2 regions of the Priestia sp. YIM B13551 genome follow, and region 1 is predicted to be linked to the other one. Evidence: riboswitches for the same ligand, from Rfam matches in the RefSeq annotation. Region 1 holds a riboswitch; the other holds the start of a gene.

Region 1 (10,510 bases):
TTTCAGGATGATAAACAAGTTTTATCACAATCTTTTCAGCTCCTGGATAGTAAGACGCATGACTCGGAGCTTCGGCCGTGATGGCTTTGTATAAAAGAGAATTTTCTCTTGCTTCTCTTTCTGAAATGCCGGTTTTCCCAATTTCATAGTCCATCACTTTGACAATACTTGTACCTACAACACCCGGAAATTCTCTATTTTCTCCCCCTAATCGGTAACCAAGAACCCTTCCCTGCTTATTGGCAATGGTTCCAAGAGCAATATGAACATCTTTTTTTAATACGCGGTGATAGCTCGTTGCACAATCTCCTGCTGCGTAGATATGAGGCACGTTGGTTTCCAACTTCTCGTTTACTAAAATAGCTCCATTTTCAAGCATCCTTAGTCCGTTTCTTTCTAAGAATTGCGTATTCGGACGAACTCCTACATTTACAATCACTAAATCTGTTTGATACGTTTGACGGTTTGTTTGAACGTGAGTGACGGAACCATCTGAATGCAGCAATGCTTCCACTTCTTCTTCGAAATGAAATAAAATATCGTCATCTAACTGCTTTTGTAAATGTTCTGCCATTTCTTGATCTAAAATAGATAGAATCTGCTTTCCCTGTTCAATAACCCGTACTTCTTTTCCCAAAGCCTTCATTGCTTCAGCTACTTCCATTCCGACATATCCTCCGCCGATAATGGTGACTTTCTCTACGGAGTGAGCCTGTAGATATGTATAGATTCTTTCGCTGTCTTCTAATGACTTTAATGTGCATACATTCGGCATGTTATCACTCATAAAATTGGGTTTAACAGCCGTTGTTCCAGTTGCAATGATGAGTTCATCATATGTTATCTCTTTTTCCGTTTGCGTCTTTACATTTTGCACTACTATGTATTTTTTTGTATGATTTACTTCTTTAACTTCGTGAAAAAGATGGACGGAGATGTTTCGCTCTTCAAATTCTTGTTTCGTCCGAGCAATCAAATCGTCTTTTTCTTTTACAACACCTGACAGATAGTAAGGCATGCCGCATGCGCTGTAAGAGATATCTCCACCTTTTTCAAACACAAGGATTTCCACTTCTTCTTTTTCTTTCATCCGGCGAAGCTGTGAAGCTGCGCTCATTCCGGCGGCTACTCCTCCTATAATGACGACACGTTTCATCTATACTCCCTCTTTCTACATAAATAATAGGCTATACTATTGTTTTTCCTTATTCTTCCCGATTTCAAACGAAAAAAAACGGCTGTTCACACAGCCGTAGATGTTTGTTTCGAGCGGTAATACGTCAAAGCCAAGGCTCCTGCTAATACAGCTCCTTTAATAATGTCTTGCATATAATACGGAACATTTAGCATCGTTAACCCATTTAACAGCACACCAATTAAAATAGAGCCAATCAGCGTCCCGAATACATTTGGTTTCCCTGCTCCAAATACGGAAAAGCCAATGTATGTAGCAGCTACGGCATCCATTAAAAATGGTGAGCCGGCGTTCACTTCTCCTACTCCAATACGGGCAGCTAAAACGACTCCTCCAATTCCAGCAAGCAATCCTGAAAACATATAGGCATACATACGGTAACGGTTAACCGGTACACCCGAAAGTCTTGCAGCTTCTATGTTCCCTCCTGTTACGTAGAAAAAACGCCCAAACTTCGTATAGGAAAAAACGATATGAACAAGCAGCACAGTCAGCAGCATAATGATAACAGGAACAGGAATACCTAGAAAGTGACCTTGCCCTAGCGCAAGGAAAGATGGAATAAAAATTCCCGGAGCTCTGTCTCCGCTTGGTAAAGGCATATTGGTATAAATAGCTGAGCCTTTTGTATACGTTAATAAAATCCCCTGTACGATGAACATCATTGAAAGAGTAGCTAAAATATCAGGAATCTTTACTTTCACTACTAAAAAAGCATTTACTAACCCGATAAGAAGCGATGCAATAATCGGAACAATGATAGCAACTGCAATTTCTTGTCTGTGTAAAACAAGCATAGAGGCTGATAAAATAGTGGCTAATCCAGCCGTAGACCCTACAGATAAATCGAGTCCGTTGACGGTTAACGATATTGTTACACCAAGCGCGATTAAGGTAACAATGGAAATAGAGCGCAGGATATCACTAATGTTTTCTCCTGTTAAAAAGTTAGGTGTGGCAATGGAAAAAATAATCATAATAACAAAAATCATTAAGACTGTCCCATATTTATAAAAAAAGTCGAAAACGCTTATTTTTCTCTTTGGTTTCGCTACAGGTTCTGTTACATACTCCGCACTCATCCTTTTACTCCTCCTGCTGTATAATAAAATAATTTTTCACTAGTTGCTTCTTCTTTGGATAATTCTTTCACGATTTTTCCGTTGTACATAACATAAATTCGATCCGCTACCCCTAACAGCTCCTCGAATTCACAGGTTGCATAAACAACTCCTTTTTGCTGTGACACAAGATTTGTAATTAAATCAAATATCTCTCGCTTGGAGCCTACATCGACCCCTTTAGTTGGCTCATCGAACAACAGTACGTCAGAGTCCGTAACAAGCCATTTTCCGATTGCTACTTTCTGCTGATTTCCACCGCTTAACGTTCCAACTGACTGCTCGATAGAATGAGACTTTACTCCAACTTGCCCAGTCGTTTTCTGCGCTTTTTCTTTGATCTTTCCTCGCTTTAGAAACGAATAATTTGTAAAGCGGGACAGACTTGGCAAAACTAAGTTATCCGCAATCGATTCATGAACAAAAATCCCTTCTTTTCTTCGTTCTTCAGGAACAAGAGAAAGACCTTGTGCAATATAATAATACGGCTGCTTATTCAACTTTAATTTCTTGCCTTTTAACTCAACACTGCCGCTGACATATTGCTCCAATCCAAATAGACTTCGGCAAAGCTCCGTTTTCCCTGCTCCCACAAGCCCTGCAATACCTACTACTTCTCCTTCTTTTACATGAAAAGAGATATTAGAAAGCCGCCCTGGAAGAGATAATGCTTCTACGTGTAAAAGTTGGTTTCCAACTTCTACTGATTTTTTGACCCACTGCTTTACAGAAGCCGTTCCTAACATAAGTGTAATCACGTCTTCGATCGAGGTATGTGAAGTTTCTTTTGTGGCTACATAGCGTCCGTCTTTTAAAACCGTTAAGCGGTCACAAATATCTACCACTTCTTGAAGACGATGTGAAATGTAAATAATACCTACTCCATTTTTCTTCAGCTCTCTCATCACAGAAAACAATTGTTTCGTCTCTTCCACACTAAGAGGTGCGGTTGGTTCATCCAAAATTAAATAGTCAACGTTCTGTACAATTGCACGTGCAATAAGCACCTGCTGCTTCTCTGATAGAGTTAAATCAACAACATTTTTTCTAACGGATAGAGAAGAACCAAGTAAAGCAAGAGCTTCTTCCGCTTTTTTATAAATAGATTTCCAGTTTACAAATGTCTTACTTTTCTTAGAAGCCTGCACATCTAGCACGATGTTTTCAGCTACTGACAGCGAAGGAATCAGCGCTACATCGACTTCTTGATGCACAATGCCAATGCCGTGGCGCTTAGCTTCTTTAGGAGAAGAAATGGAGATTTCACCTCCGTCTTTGTAGATCTTTCCTTCGTATTCGTCGTAAGCTCCGCACAATATTTTCATCAACGTACTTTTACCGGCACCATTGGCTCCCAATAAAGCATGAATTTCCCCTTTTTGAACAGTAAAATCAACTTTGTTGAGGGCTTGAAAAGAACCAAAGTTTTTTATAATGTTCTTCATTGAAAGCTCGTTCGTCATCTCTATCCCTCCACTTCTATTCTTTTTTACCCCATTCTTCTACGTACTGACTAAGCTGATCCATATTAATCGTTTGATTAGGCAAGTCTGTTTGTTTGACTAAAACCGGATCAAAGGAATAATAGCGAGGGATGTCTTGACCGGAAATCTTTTTAAGAAGCAGATCAACTTGCTTTTCTCCTACTGAAGCTGGATTTACGGCAGCTGACGCTTTCCACGGGCTGTTTTTTGCCTGCATCATTTGCAAATCTTCATCAGATAAGTCTACTCCGTACACTTTAATCTCGTCTCGTCCTGCTTCTTTAATCGCTCTTGTTACTCCTTTTGCAAATTCGTCCCAAGGTGCCCAAACGGCCGCAATGTCTCCTTTATTTGGATACTGCTTCAACACAGCTGCCATTTTATTTTGTGTGTCTAATGAGGTATTGTCCGTTGCGCTTCCGAACGTGGCAATTTGTTTTACATCTGGATAGCGATTCATCATAATTTTATAAATGCTGTCGCGCTTTTCCATCGGCGCAAAGCCTCCAACAAACGCATATACAATGTTTCCTTTTCCGTTAATGTCCTGCATCATTTGTTTCAAGCCCTGGAGCGCAAGCATATAATCGTCTTGATCGATGGTTGTAACGCCTTCTACTTTTAATTCTACGTCTGTTGCAATAACGGGAATTCCTTTTGCAATCGCGCGCTTCACACCAGGTTCAAGAGTTTCAGCCCGGCCGTGGTCAATCATAATACCGTCAACATTTTGGTTAATAGCCGTGTCTAAATAAGCAGCCATTTTGGATTGATCATTGTTTGAATCAGAAACGGATAGCTGTACTCCTGCTTTTTCAGCCGCTTTTGTCACACCTGTTATATATTGAGCAGCATGAGTGCCTGACGTAAATTCAGAAATAAGCGCAATTTTTGTATCTTTCGTAACCTTTTTTCCTTCTTGCTGTACAGGCTTAGCAGAAGCCGCTTGCTGCGCTGGAGCTGCCTGTGCTTTCTCGTTTAGACTTGGCTGTTCTTTCGTGCAGGCAGCCAGCGCAAAGACTAGAAGCACGAGCAAAGTAAGTGGCCACAGCATTTTTTTACTCTTTTTCATGGTGTTCCTCCCATTAAACTTATTATTCACATAAAAATAGTTAGTTTTATAATAATCCAAAGAATACCCCGCTTTTAGATGTAAAAGCGGGGTGATGATGACCTATGCTTTACAAGTAATTGTTATGCGTAAATAGGTACCCATCCTTCAGTTGTCACGAAAATTCGGACAGCGACTACTTTACGATCTTCCATTAGTGTAAAGTAATGAAGAATGTTTTCTGGTACTGAAATTAAATCGCCCGGCTCTAATTCAACATCAAAAAATTCGCCGTCTTTTCCTTGAATAACAAAAATTCCATGACCACTTACAATAAAGCGAACTTCGTCATCTGTATGAATATGCTTGCGCTGAAAGTTTTTTAACAATTCATCAATATTTGGTGTAGATTCCGATAACGAGATAACATCTTGAGCTTTATAGCCGCGGCGTTCAGAAATATCTTTAATATCCTCACCAAAAGCGTTTAAAATTTCTGTTTTTTCTTCATCAGTTAAATCATATTTTTCACGAAGATTTTCTGGAAGTTTTGTAATATCCCAGTTTTCATAAATAACTTCATTGTTTGCCAGAAAAGCTGATACTTCCTCTTGAGTTTCAATTCTTTTATTGTTTACATGTAAGCGAATTTGCGCCATTGTTGTTTCCTCCTTTTATAAATGCACCTTTGGCTTAATGCCTTTAAGTGACAGTAATTTGACATGGTAGCTAAATAGAAATTCATAGGCTTCTAGCGCTTTTTTTGTTTCAAATGCATTTTTCCCCCATACCGTAATCCCGTGGTTACGAATCAAAATCGCGCCTTGATCGCCTTTTATATGGTGAGAAAACTCTTCTGCTAGTGTCGGAATATCTGCGTAATTCGGAATAATCGGAACAGTAATTTCCGCATCTTCTTCCCAAATACCTAGCGCCTTAATAATTTCTTGACCTTTGAATGAAATAACGCCTTCATCTCCGTACAGTTCAGAGATCACGTTGTTGTCGATTGTATGTACATGAAGACTGCACCCAGCATTCGTTAAATCGTAAATCTTAACGTGCAAAAGCGTTTCAGCAGAAGGCTTTAAATGCGTGTCTTCTGCAGGCTTTCCGTATTGATCAACTAATAAAAAATCTTCATTTGTACGTTTTCTTTTGTCTTTTCCACTTGCTGATACAAAGAAAGTTGTCGGATTTTGATCCACTTTGATTGCTAAGTTTCCGCTTGTACCGAAGAACCAATCGCGCTCTGCCAGCTCATCTTTTATATCCGCAAGCTCATGCAATCTTTGCTGAGCCATGATACTCATGCTTTCACCTCTTCTGTTAATTCTTGTAAATGATGAATCACATCATAAAAAGTAGAAAAAGGACGATACGGTAGAGATAGCTCTTCACATTTTTTGATTAAAAAGTCACGTGCAATGACCGTATCAGCTAATTTGGCAGCCTGCAAATCCGTAATGGAATCGCCAATAACAACCGTATGATCTCTTTCATCTGCAAGATGGCGAATAATCGTTGGCTTACAGCAGCCGCAGTTATTTGTACACTGTTTATCACATGTATGAGGCCACGTAATGGAAATGCGCTCACCGGAAAAATCAGATCCGTTGCAGTAGAGCATTTCCTCTGCAACTCGATTTCCCAAAAGTGGTTTTACAAAAAAGTCAATTCCTCCGCTTACAATATAAAGCGGAATATGGTGCTCTTTTGTATAGGCAATAAAATCATCAAATCCATCTCGAATAGCAGACGTCTCTAAAATATAAGAAATAATATCTTCCTTTAATTCCACGGGGAGCAAGGCAAACATTTGCCCTACTCCTTCTTGAATGGAGACGCGCTGTGCCAACACGTCGTCTTTAATACTTTCCCACTCCGGAGGAGCAAATTGCTTCATAATAGCAATAATGTTATCGCTATTTGTGATTGTTCCATCAAAGTCACAAAAGATTTTTAACGATGTCATGCTTTCACCTCTACTGTTCCCCATAGTTCTAAGGCTTTTTGCAACTCTTTTGATTCTTCCGCTTTTTCGGCTAGTGTTTGATGAGAGAGTACTGCATCTATCGCCGCACGGAATGCCTTTCCTCCTCCGATAGCTCCGTCTGGATGACCGTGAACTCCGCCTCCTGCATTAATAATGCTGTCGATTCCAAAGTCCTTCATAAGCTGCGGTACCATTCCAGGATGAATTCCTGCTGAAGGAACCGGGAAAGACTGCTTATATTTGTATACAGGACGCGTTAATTCGTAGGCAATGCCTGTCGTATCTTCAAGAGAAAGCGCTACGCTTCCGTATGGTGATGGAAACAGTGAAAAATCTGCTCCGGCTAAGCGCAATAGCTTTCCAAGCAGTAATGAATTTGAAAAACCGTAAAATTCTGATGGCGTAAGCGCTCCGCTAACAGCTGGGTGTGCCATAATCGGCAAGTTAATTTCATCATCTTCTCGAAGTTCCTGCAGTACGTCTAACCCGTAAGCAAATGCGTTGAATAAAAGAGCATCGGCTCCTAGCTCAGCTGCTTTTCTCGCTTTTTCTTTTAATTCAAACGTTCGTCCCGTTAAATTAACAGCATACAGCGTGCGGTGTCCCGTTTTTTCGTATACTTCATTCAGTACTTTTTTCCCTTCTGTAACACGAGCTTCAAAAGGTGTTCGTTCACTATCAAACAAAATCTCGTCGTCTTTAACCAAATCCACTCCGCCAAGCGCTTGCTCACGCAGCTGAGTTGTTAAGTACGTCATATCTCTTCCAATCACGCCTTTAAAAATACTCATCACAAGCGGACGGTCATAAACGCCTAATTTCTCTCGGATACCTTCTATTCCAAAGCGCGGTCCTGGGAATTCAGCTAATAATTCATCAGGAAAATCCAAGTCTAATAATTTCACTTTTCCATCAAGTGATAGTTTTCCGAAAACCGTAACTAAAATAGCCGGTAAATCTTTTGAAAAGTTGGCAGTTGGATAAGCAATTTTGACAATAGCCTGCTTAATTTCTCCGCCTAAATATCCGTTTACACGTTCGCAATCTTGAAGCTCAGTTACTGACACGACGCGCCCTTTATGCTTTTGAAGCTGCTGTTGATCTAAAAGCGGCAGATCTGTCCATGAGCCGACGGTTAGTCCTAAAGCGATTCCTTCCGCTTTTTTATGAAAATTCCCTTTATTATCATGTAGTAAGTAGCTTGCAACGATTTCGCTCATTATGCTAAAAACTCCCTTGCTGTTTAATATCGTTAATAAAAAAGCCTCTTCTGTGATTAAGAAGAGGCTTTCGTTGCTCTTCTTATCTCTCAGCTGCTGCTGCAAGAATTAGCACCGTGCTTAACATGCGTTAAGTCGGTTGCCGGGCTTCATCGGGCTAGTCCCTCCACCTACTCTTAATAAGAAAGTTGCTATTTATTTAAATTGAATTCGTAGATTATATACTAAATAAAAAATACCGCTAGGATTTATAGGTTATTAATCTCGTTAACTTCTTACATATTAAGCCAACTCAAAAAGAGTTGTCAATGCGTTTTTAAAATAAATTTAATTTTTTTATTCGAGATACAGCTTCTCTCATGCGCTCTTCATCCGTCAGCAGTCCTACGCGCACATAGCCTTCACCATATGTTCCAAAGCCTACACCAGGCGCAACTACAACGTGCGCTTTTTCAAGAAGTAAATCTGAAAACTGTTCGGAAGTATATCCTTTAGGAACTTTTAGCCATGCAAAAAAGGAGCCTGCTGGAGATGTAACATCCCAACCAATTTCTCGAAGCCCTTGAATAAAGGTATTGCGTCTAGATTCATAGCGCTTAACTAAATCATTCACACATTGTTGAGATTCCAACAGAGCTGCGGCTGCTGCCTCTTGAACCGCCCCAAAGAGACTGACATACATATGATCTTGAAGAAGATTAATAGCTTCTACTACACTTTCATTTCCTACAGCAAATCCAACTCGCCATCCCGCCATGTTATACGTTTTAGAAAGAGTATAAATTTCAATTCCCGTCTCTTTTGCACCAGAAGTCTGTAAAAAGCTGATTGGCTTTTTACCATCAAATCCAATTGCTCCGTAGGCAAAGTCGTGTACCACACAAATATCGTGCTTGGCAGCAAATGCCACGGTGTCTTCAAAAAATTCTGCCGTTGCCACTGCACCAGTAGGATTATTCGGATAGTTTAAAAACATGAGTTTTGCCTGTTCTTTAGCACTTTCACTTATCTCTTCGTATACGGGTAGAAAATGATTTTCAGCCGTGAGCGGCATCACTTCCATCTTTGCCTTTGCAAGCTCTACTCCAGACCAGTAATCAGGATATCCAGGATCCGGAACCAGCACCGTATCTCCAGGGTTTAACAAGCACTGCGGGATTTCAACAAGTCCACCCTTTCCGCCAAATAAAATAGCTACTTCTTTTTCAGGATCCACATCAACGCCATATTCTCGCTTATAAAAAGTCGCCACGGCCTCTTTTAAAAACTGGTGCCCCCGAAATGGAGAATATTTATGATGCATAGGATTAGCACTTGCTTTTTGCAGTGTTTCTACAATATGTGAAGGAGTAGGCTGATCAGGATTTCCCTGCCCTAAGTTAATAACGTCGTGCCCTTGGGCCATTACTTTTCCTACCTTGCCTACAAGTGATGCAAAAAATTGTTTTGGTAAACTTTTTAATAGTTCCGATTGCTCAAATTGTTTCATCATCGCACACCTTCTCAAAAAATTCTTGAAATTCTAGTCACAAATAATATATTGTAATACTCAACTTGTAAAGTCATTTTTTTCAACTACTAAAAAAAGGACGGATGATAAAGTGAGTGTAAAAATTACGTGTTTGCAGCTTGATATTGCGTTTGGAAACCCAACTAAAAACCGAAAATATATCGAACAAAAAATGACGGAAGCCCTGAAAGAAAACCCTGATATCCTTGTGCTTCCGGAGCTATGGGATACAGCTTATGATTTGACGCGGCTAGACGAAATTGCAGATGATGAAGGGCAGCAAGCCAAGCAATTAATCTCTCAGTTTGCTAAAACAAACGAAGTAAATATTGTGGCAGGTTCGATTGCAAAAAAAACAGAGCAAGGCGTCACGAATACGATGTATATTTTTGACCGAAAAGGTCGTGAAGTATCAGAATACAGTAAACTGCACTTATTTAAATTAATGGATGAACACCTCTATCTCGAAGCAGGAACAGCAAAAAATCTTTTTACACTTGAACAGTCACTGTGCGCAGGAGTTATTTGTTACGATATTCGTTTTCCAGAATGGATTCGGGTTCATACTAGCAGCGGAGCAGAAGTCTTGTTTGTTGTCGCTCAGTGGCCGGCTCCAAGACTTGCCCACTGGAAAGCCCTGCTCATTAGCCGTGCAATCGAAAATCAATGCTATGTAATCGCGTGTAATCGTGTAGGCCAAGATCCTAATAACACATTTGCCGGACATTCCTTAGTCATCGATCCGTGGGGAGAAATAATCGCTGAAGCTGGCGATAGCGAAGAACTTTTAAGTGCTGACGTTAACCTGGAACTTGTAAAAGAAATTCGTAAACAAATTCCTGTCTTTACAGATCGCCGCACAGAATTTTATTAATTATGTATTGACAGCCGTTTTTTTGCATGATACGATTTTCACCAGATATCATAAAATAT
Region 2 (3,402 bases), on a different contig from region 1:
CAGCGTCACCTTCATTATTTTTGTACATTTGAGGTAACAATCCGCCTTCAACATCGGCTTTAAATTTTAAATTCTTCGGGTTTTCTACGATATCTTTAATTTGTGCATCTGTTTTCTTTACGCCTGGTTTTAATTTGATTACGCCGGCTTTTTCAAAAATCGATAAAATACGTCCTTGCTCTGCTACTGCATCACGCATAATAACTGTGCCGTTTTTCGGAAGATCTTTTAAGCTTTTGTATTTTTTAGAGTAGATACCGATTGGTTCAATGTGAATGGCACCGGCACTTACAAAATCATACCCTTTTTCACCCTTGTGATCTTTTAGCACTGAATTCATATAAGGAACGTGCTGGAAGTAGTTTGCATCAATTTCATTGTTTGCAAGAGCTGTGTTCGGTAAGATGTAATCTTGGAATTTTTTAATTTCCAAGTCGATTCCTTGTTTTTCTAAAATCGGTTTTGCTTGTTCTAAAATTTCAGCATGAGGCGTATTAGATGCACCCACAACAATTTTCTTTTCATCTTTTGATCCATTGTTAGATCCACATGCAGCTAATCCTACTACTAGCGCAGATGTTAGTGCTAAAGCCGAAAGCCATTTTTTCATAATAAATAATCCTCCCTTTATCTTTTATCAATTTTTGCAGTAATCGCATCTCCAATAAGTTGGATAATAAATACAATAATCAAAATTAAGATCGTAGCAGCTAGCGTTACATCATTATGACTGCGCTGGAATCCTTCTAAATATGCAAGATTCCCGAGACCTCCAGCTCCAATCACACCCGCCATTGCCGTATAGCCGACTAACGCAATCGTCGTTACCGTCAAACCAGAAATTAAAGCTGGCAGCGATTCAGGTAACAGCACTTTAAAGATAATAGTGCTTGTTGTTGCTCCCATTGATTTAGCAGCTTCAATAACACCTTTATCAATTTCACGCAGACCAATTTCTACAAGACGCGCGTAAAATGGTGCTGCTCCAACAATTAAAGCAGGTAACGCTGCATTAGCGCCTAAAATACTTCCTACCAATGCTTTGGTAAATGGAATCAGTAAAACAATTAAAATAATGAATGGAATGGAACGAAAGATATTTACAACTGCTGACACAATGGCATATAAAGGTTTGTTTTGCCAAAGCTGTCCTTTGGACGTTAAAAATAAAAGCAAGCCTAATAAAATACCTAGAACAAACGTGGCTATAACTGAAATAGCCGTCATATATAGTGTTTCATTTGTCGCTTGAATAAAATCATCTAAAATAACGTTTGGAAATAGTTTCTCAAGCATTTGTCATTACCTCCACTTCTACCTGCTGCTCATGAATGTATGCAATGACTTTTTCAACTTCTGTTAATTCTCCGTCTAAATGAACGAACAACGTTCCGTATGAACCTGTTTGTGTATGAGAAATCTTTCCTTGCAAAATATTAATCGTTACATCAAACTGTTTTAAAATCGTTGTAATGAGCGGTTGCTCTGCTTTTCCGCCAACAAACGTCAGCTGAATAATTTGCCCGCTTGGATATAACTCCTGTACTTGTTCAATTGTTTCAAACGTTTCTTCTGGTTCAGAAATCTGTTGAACGAATCGTTTTGTAATCGGCTGCTTAGGTTTTCTGAATACTTCTAGCACTTGTCCTTCTTCTACTACTGCCCCATTTTCCATAACGGCTACCCGATGACAAATTTTACGAATAACGTGCATTTCATGAGTAATCAATACAATGGTTAACCCTAGCTTCTCATTAATATCTACTAACAGATCTAAAATGGAATCTGTCGTTTGAGGATCAAGCGCTGATGTTGCTTCATCACACAGCAATACTTTTGGGTTATTGGCTAACGCTCGAGCAATACCAACACGCTGCTTTTGTCCACCGCTAAGCTGTGATGGATAAGCATTTTCACGCCCTTCAAGCCCGACTAGCTTGATAAGCTCGTCTACTCGTTTCATTCTTTTTTCTTTTGAGATCCCTGCTATTTCTAACGGAAAGGCAATATTTTCTCGCACCGTACGCGACCACAAGATATTAAAGTGCTGAAACACCATACTAATTTCTTGTCTAGCTTTTCTGAGTTTTCCGCCTTTAATTTTTCCAATATCATTACCTGCTACTTCGACCGTTCCTGTCGTTGGTGTTTCTAACCCGTTTAGCAAGCGAATTAAAGAACTTTTCCCCGCTCCGCTATAACCAATAATTCCGTAAATTTCACCTTGGTTAACGGTTAGATTCACATTATCAACAGCTGTTACTTGACCGCTTTTAGCCTGATAAATTTTTGTAACGTCTGTTAATGTAATCATATTTCTTCACCTTCTTTAGTAAAAACTTAATTATGTTAGGTTGCCCTATAGGATGAAAAAGCCGTAAAACAATTTTCCTCATTAAAAAAGCCTCTCTGCGCATGACAGAAAGGCTCGATATTTAATCCTTTCTCTCATCTTTCAAAGCGCATAGCTTTGCAGGAATTGGCACCATTTCAGTTAGTCTGACGGTTGCCGGGTTTCACAGGGCTCAGTCCCTCCACCTCTCTTGATAAGAGTTCGCAACAATTATTTTGTTTTTGGGAAATATTCATTCATTTATGAACATTCATGAGTGTGATTTTAGCATGTGTCAGATAGGCTGTCAACAGATTTTGTTCTTGGGATAATATCCCAAGATTTCAACAGCCCCAACGGTTTGCTCTCTTTCAATTTCTTCATTTTAAACAAACGTTTGATTATCGAAGCTCTTCAAGTACGTGCTCGATAGAATGAAACGCATAGAGTTTTTTTACCATTTCGCCATTTTTCACTTCAATCAAACAAGGTACACTTTCAATTGAAAATACTTCTGCTTTTGAAGGCATATAATTTAAATTGCTCATTCCGATGGTCACACCAGGCAGCATCGCTTCTGCTACGGTTAACATTTTTTTTGCCAGCTGACATGTCCCGCAAAAAGGTGTATGGAAAAAGATAAACGCTCTTTGTCCTTCTTTTAACTGATCGTCAAGCTGTTTTTCGCTCCATTCTTGCATGTTGCTCATTCCTTTTATGTTAAAAATTCTGCATTAACATCGATATTGGCACTCAGTAATACTGTTGCTATGTGATGTCTAGGGGCGGCAGCAACCTCTCGGTACATTTTATCAATATATAGATGCTCTGCTTCCGGAAGCTCTCGTTTAAATTGTTTTCTTAGCTTATTCCCTGAATCATCAGAGTCAACGAGTATGTATACCTCTTTGTTAAACGTAAAGTCAATAATTTCATCCAGCTTTGATAAACTAATCGTACCGTTTGTACAGATAATTTCAATTGGTTCTCGAATGATATCTTGGATACGTTTTTTATCTGATTTTCCTTCGACAATAATTACTTTTTCAATTTCAATTAGCCCCATTTTC

What was found. A riboswitch is a leader RNA that binds a small molecule or an ion and turns the genes downstream of it on or off. The one in region 1 is predicted to bind S-adenosylmethionine.
Region 2: it holds a riboswitch for S-adenosylmethionine, as region 1 does, so the genes downstream of both, ACFX4N_RS22025 (methionine ABC transporter ATP-binding protein) here and mtnW (2,3-diketo-5-methylthiopentyl-1-phosphate enolase) in region 1, are expected to answer to the same signal.

The regions. Positions count from the first base shown of each region.
Region 1 covers NZ_JBHZOX010000001.1:1,666,133-1,676,642, forward strand. Annotated here, with positions in the region: gene ACFX4N_RS08475 (CoA-disulfide reductase) at 1-1,156, opposite strand, end outside; gene ACFX4N_RS08480 (ABC transporter permease) at 1,243-2,277, opposite strand; gene ACFX4N_RS08485 (sugar ABC transporter ATP-binding protein) at 2,274-3,779, opposite strand; gene ACFX4N_RS08490 (sugar ABC transporter substrate-binding protein) at 3,796-4,872, opposite strand; gene ACFX4N_RS08495 (1,2-dihydroxy-3-keto-5-methylthiopentene dioxygenase) at 4,995-5,510, opposite strand; gene ACFX4N_RS08500 (methylthioribulose 1-phosphate dehydratase) at 5,526-6,164, opposite strand; gene ACFX4N_RS08505 (2-hydroxy-3-keto-5-methylthiopentenyl-1-phosphate phosphatase) at 6,161-6,826, opposite strand; gene mtnW (2,3-diketo-5-methylthiopentyl-1-phosphate enolase) at 6,823-8,067, opposite strand; SAM riboswitch class I at 8,147-8,253, opposite strand; gene ACFX4N_RS08515 (pyridoxal phosphate-dependent aminotransferase) at 8,384-9,556, opposite strand; gene ACFX4N_RS08520 (carbon-nitrogen family hydrolase) at 9,669-10,451, shown strand.
Region 2 covers NZ_JBHZOX010000005.1:65,189-68,590, forward strand. Annotated here, with positions in the region: gene ACFX4N_RS22015 (MetQ/NlpA family ABC transporter substrate-binding protein) at 1-610, opposite strand, end outside; gene ACFX4N_RS22020 (methionine ABC transporter permease) at 628-1,296, opposite strand; gene ACFX4N_RS22025 (methionine ABC transporter ATP-binding protein) at 1,289-2,314, opposite strand; SAM riboswitch class I at 2,446-2,553, opposite strand; gene ACFX4N_RS22030 (thioredoxin family protein) at 2,734-3,033, opposite strand; gene ACFX4N_RS22035 (toprim domain-containing protein) at 3,048-3,398, opposite strand.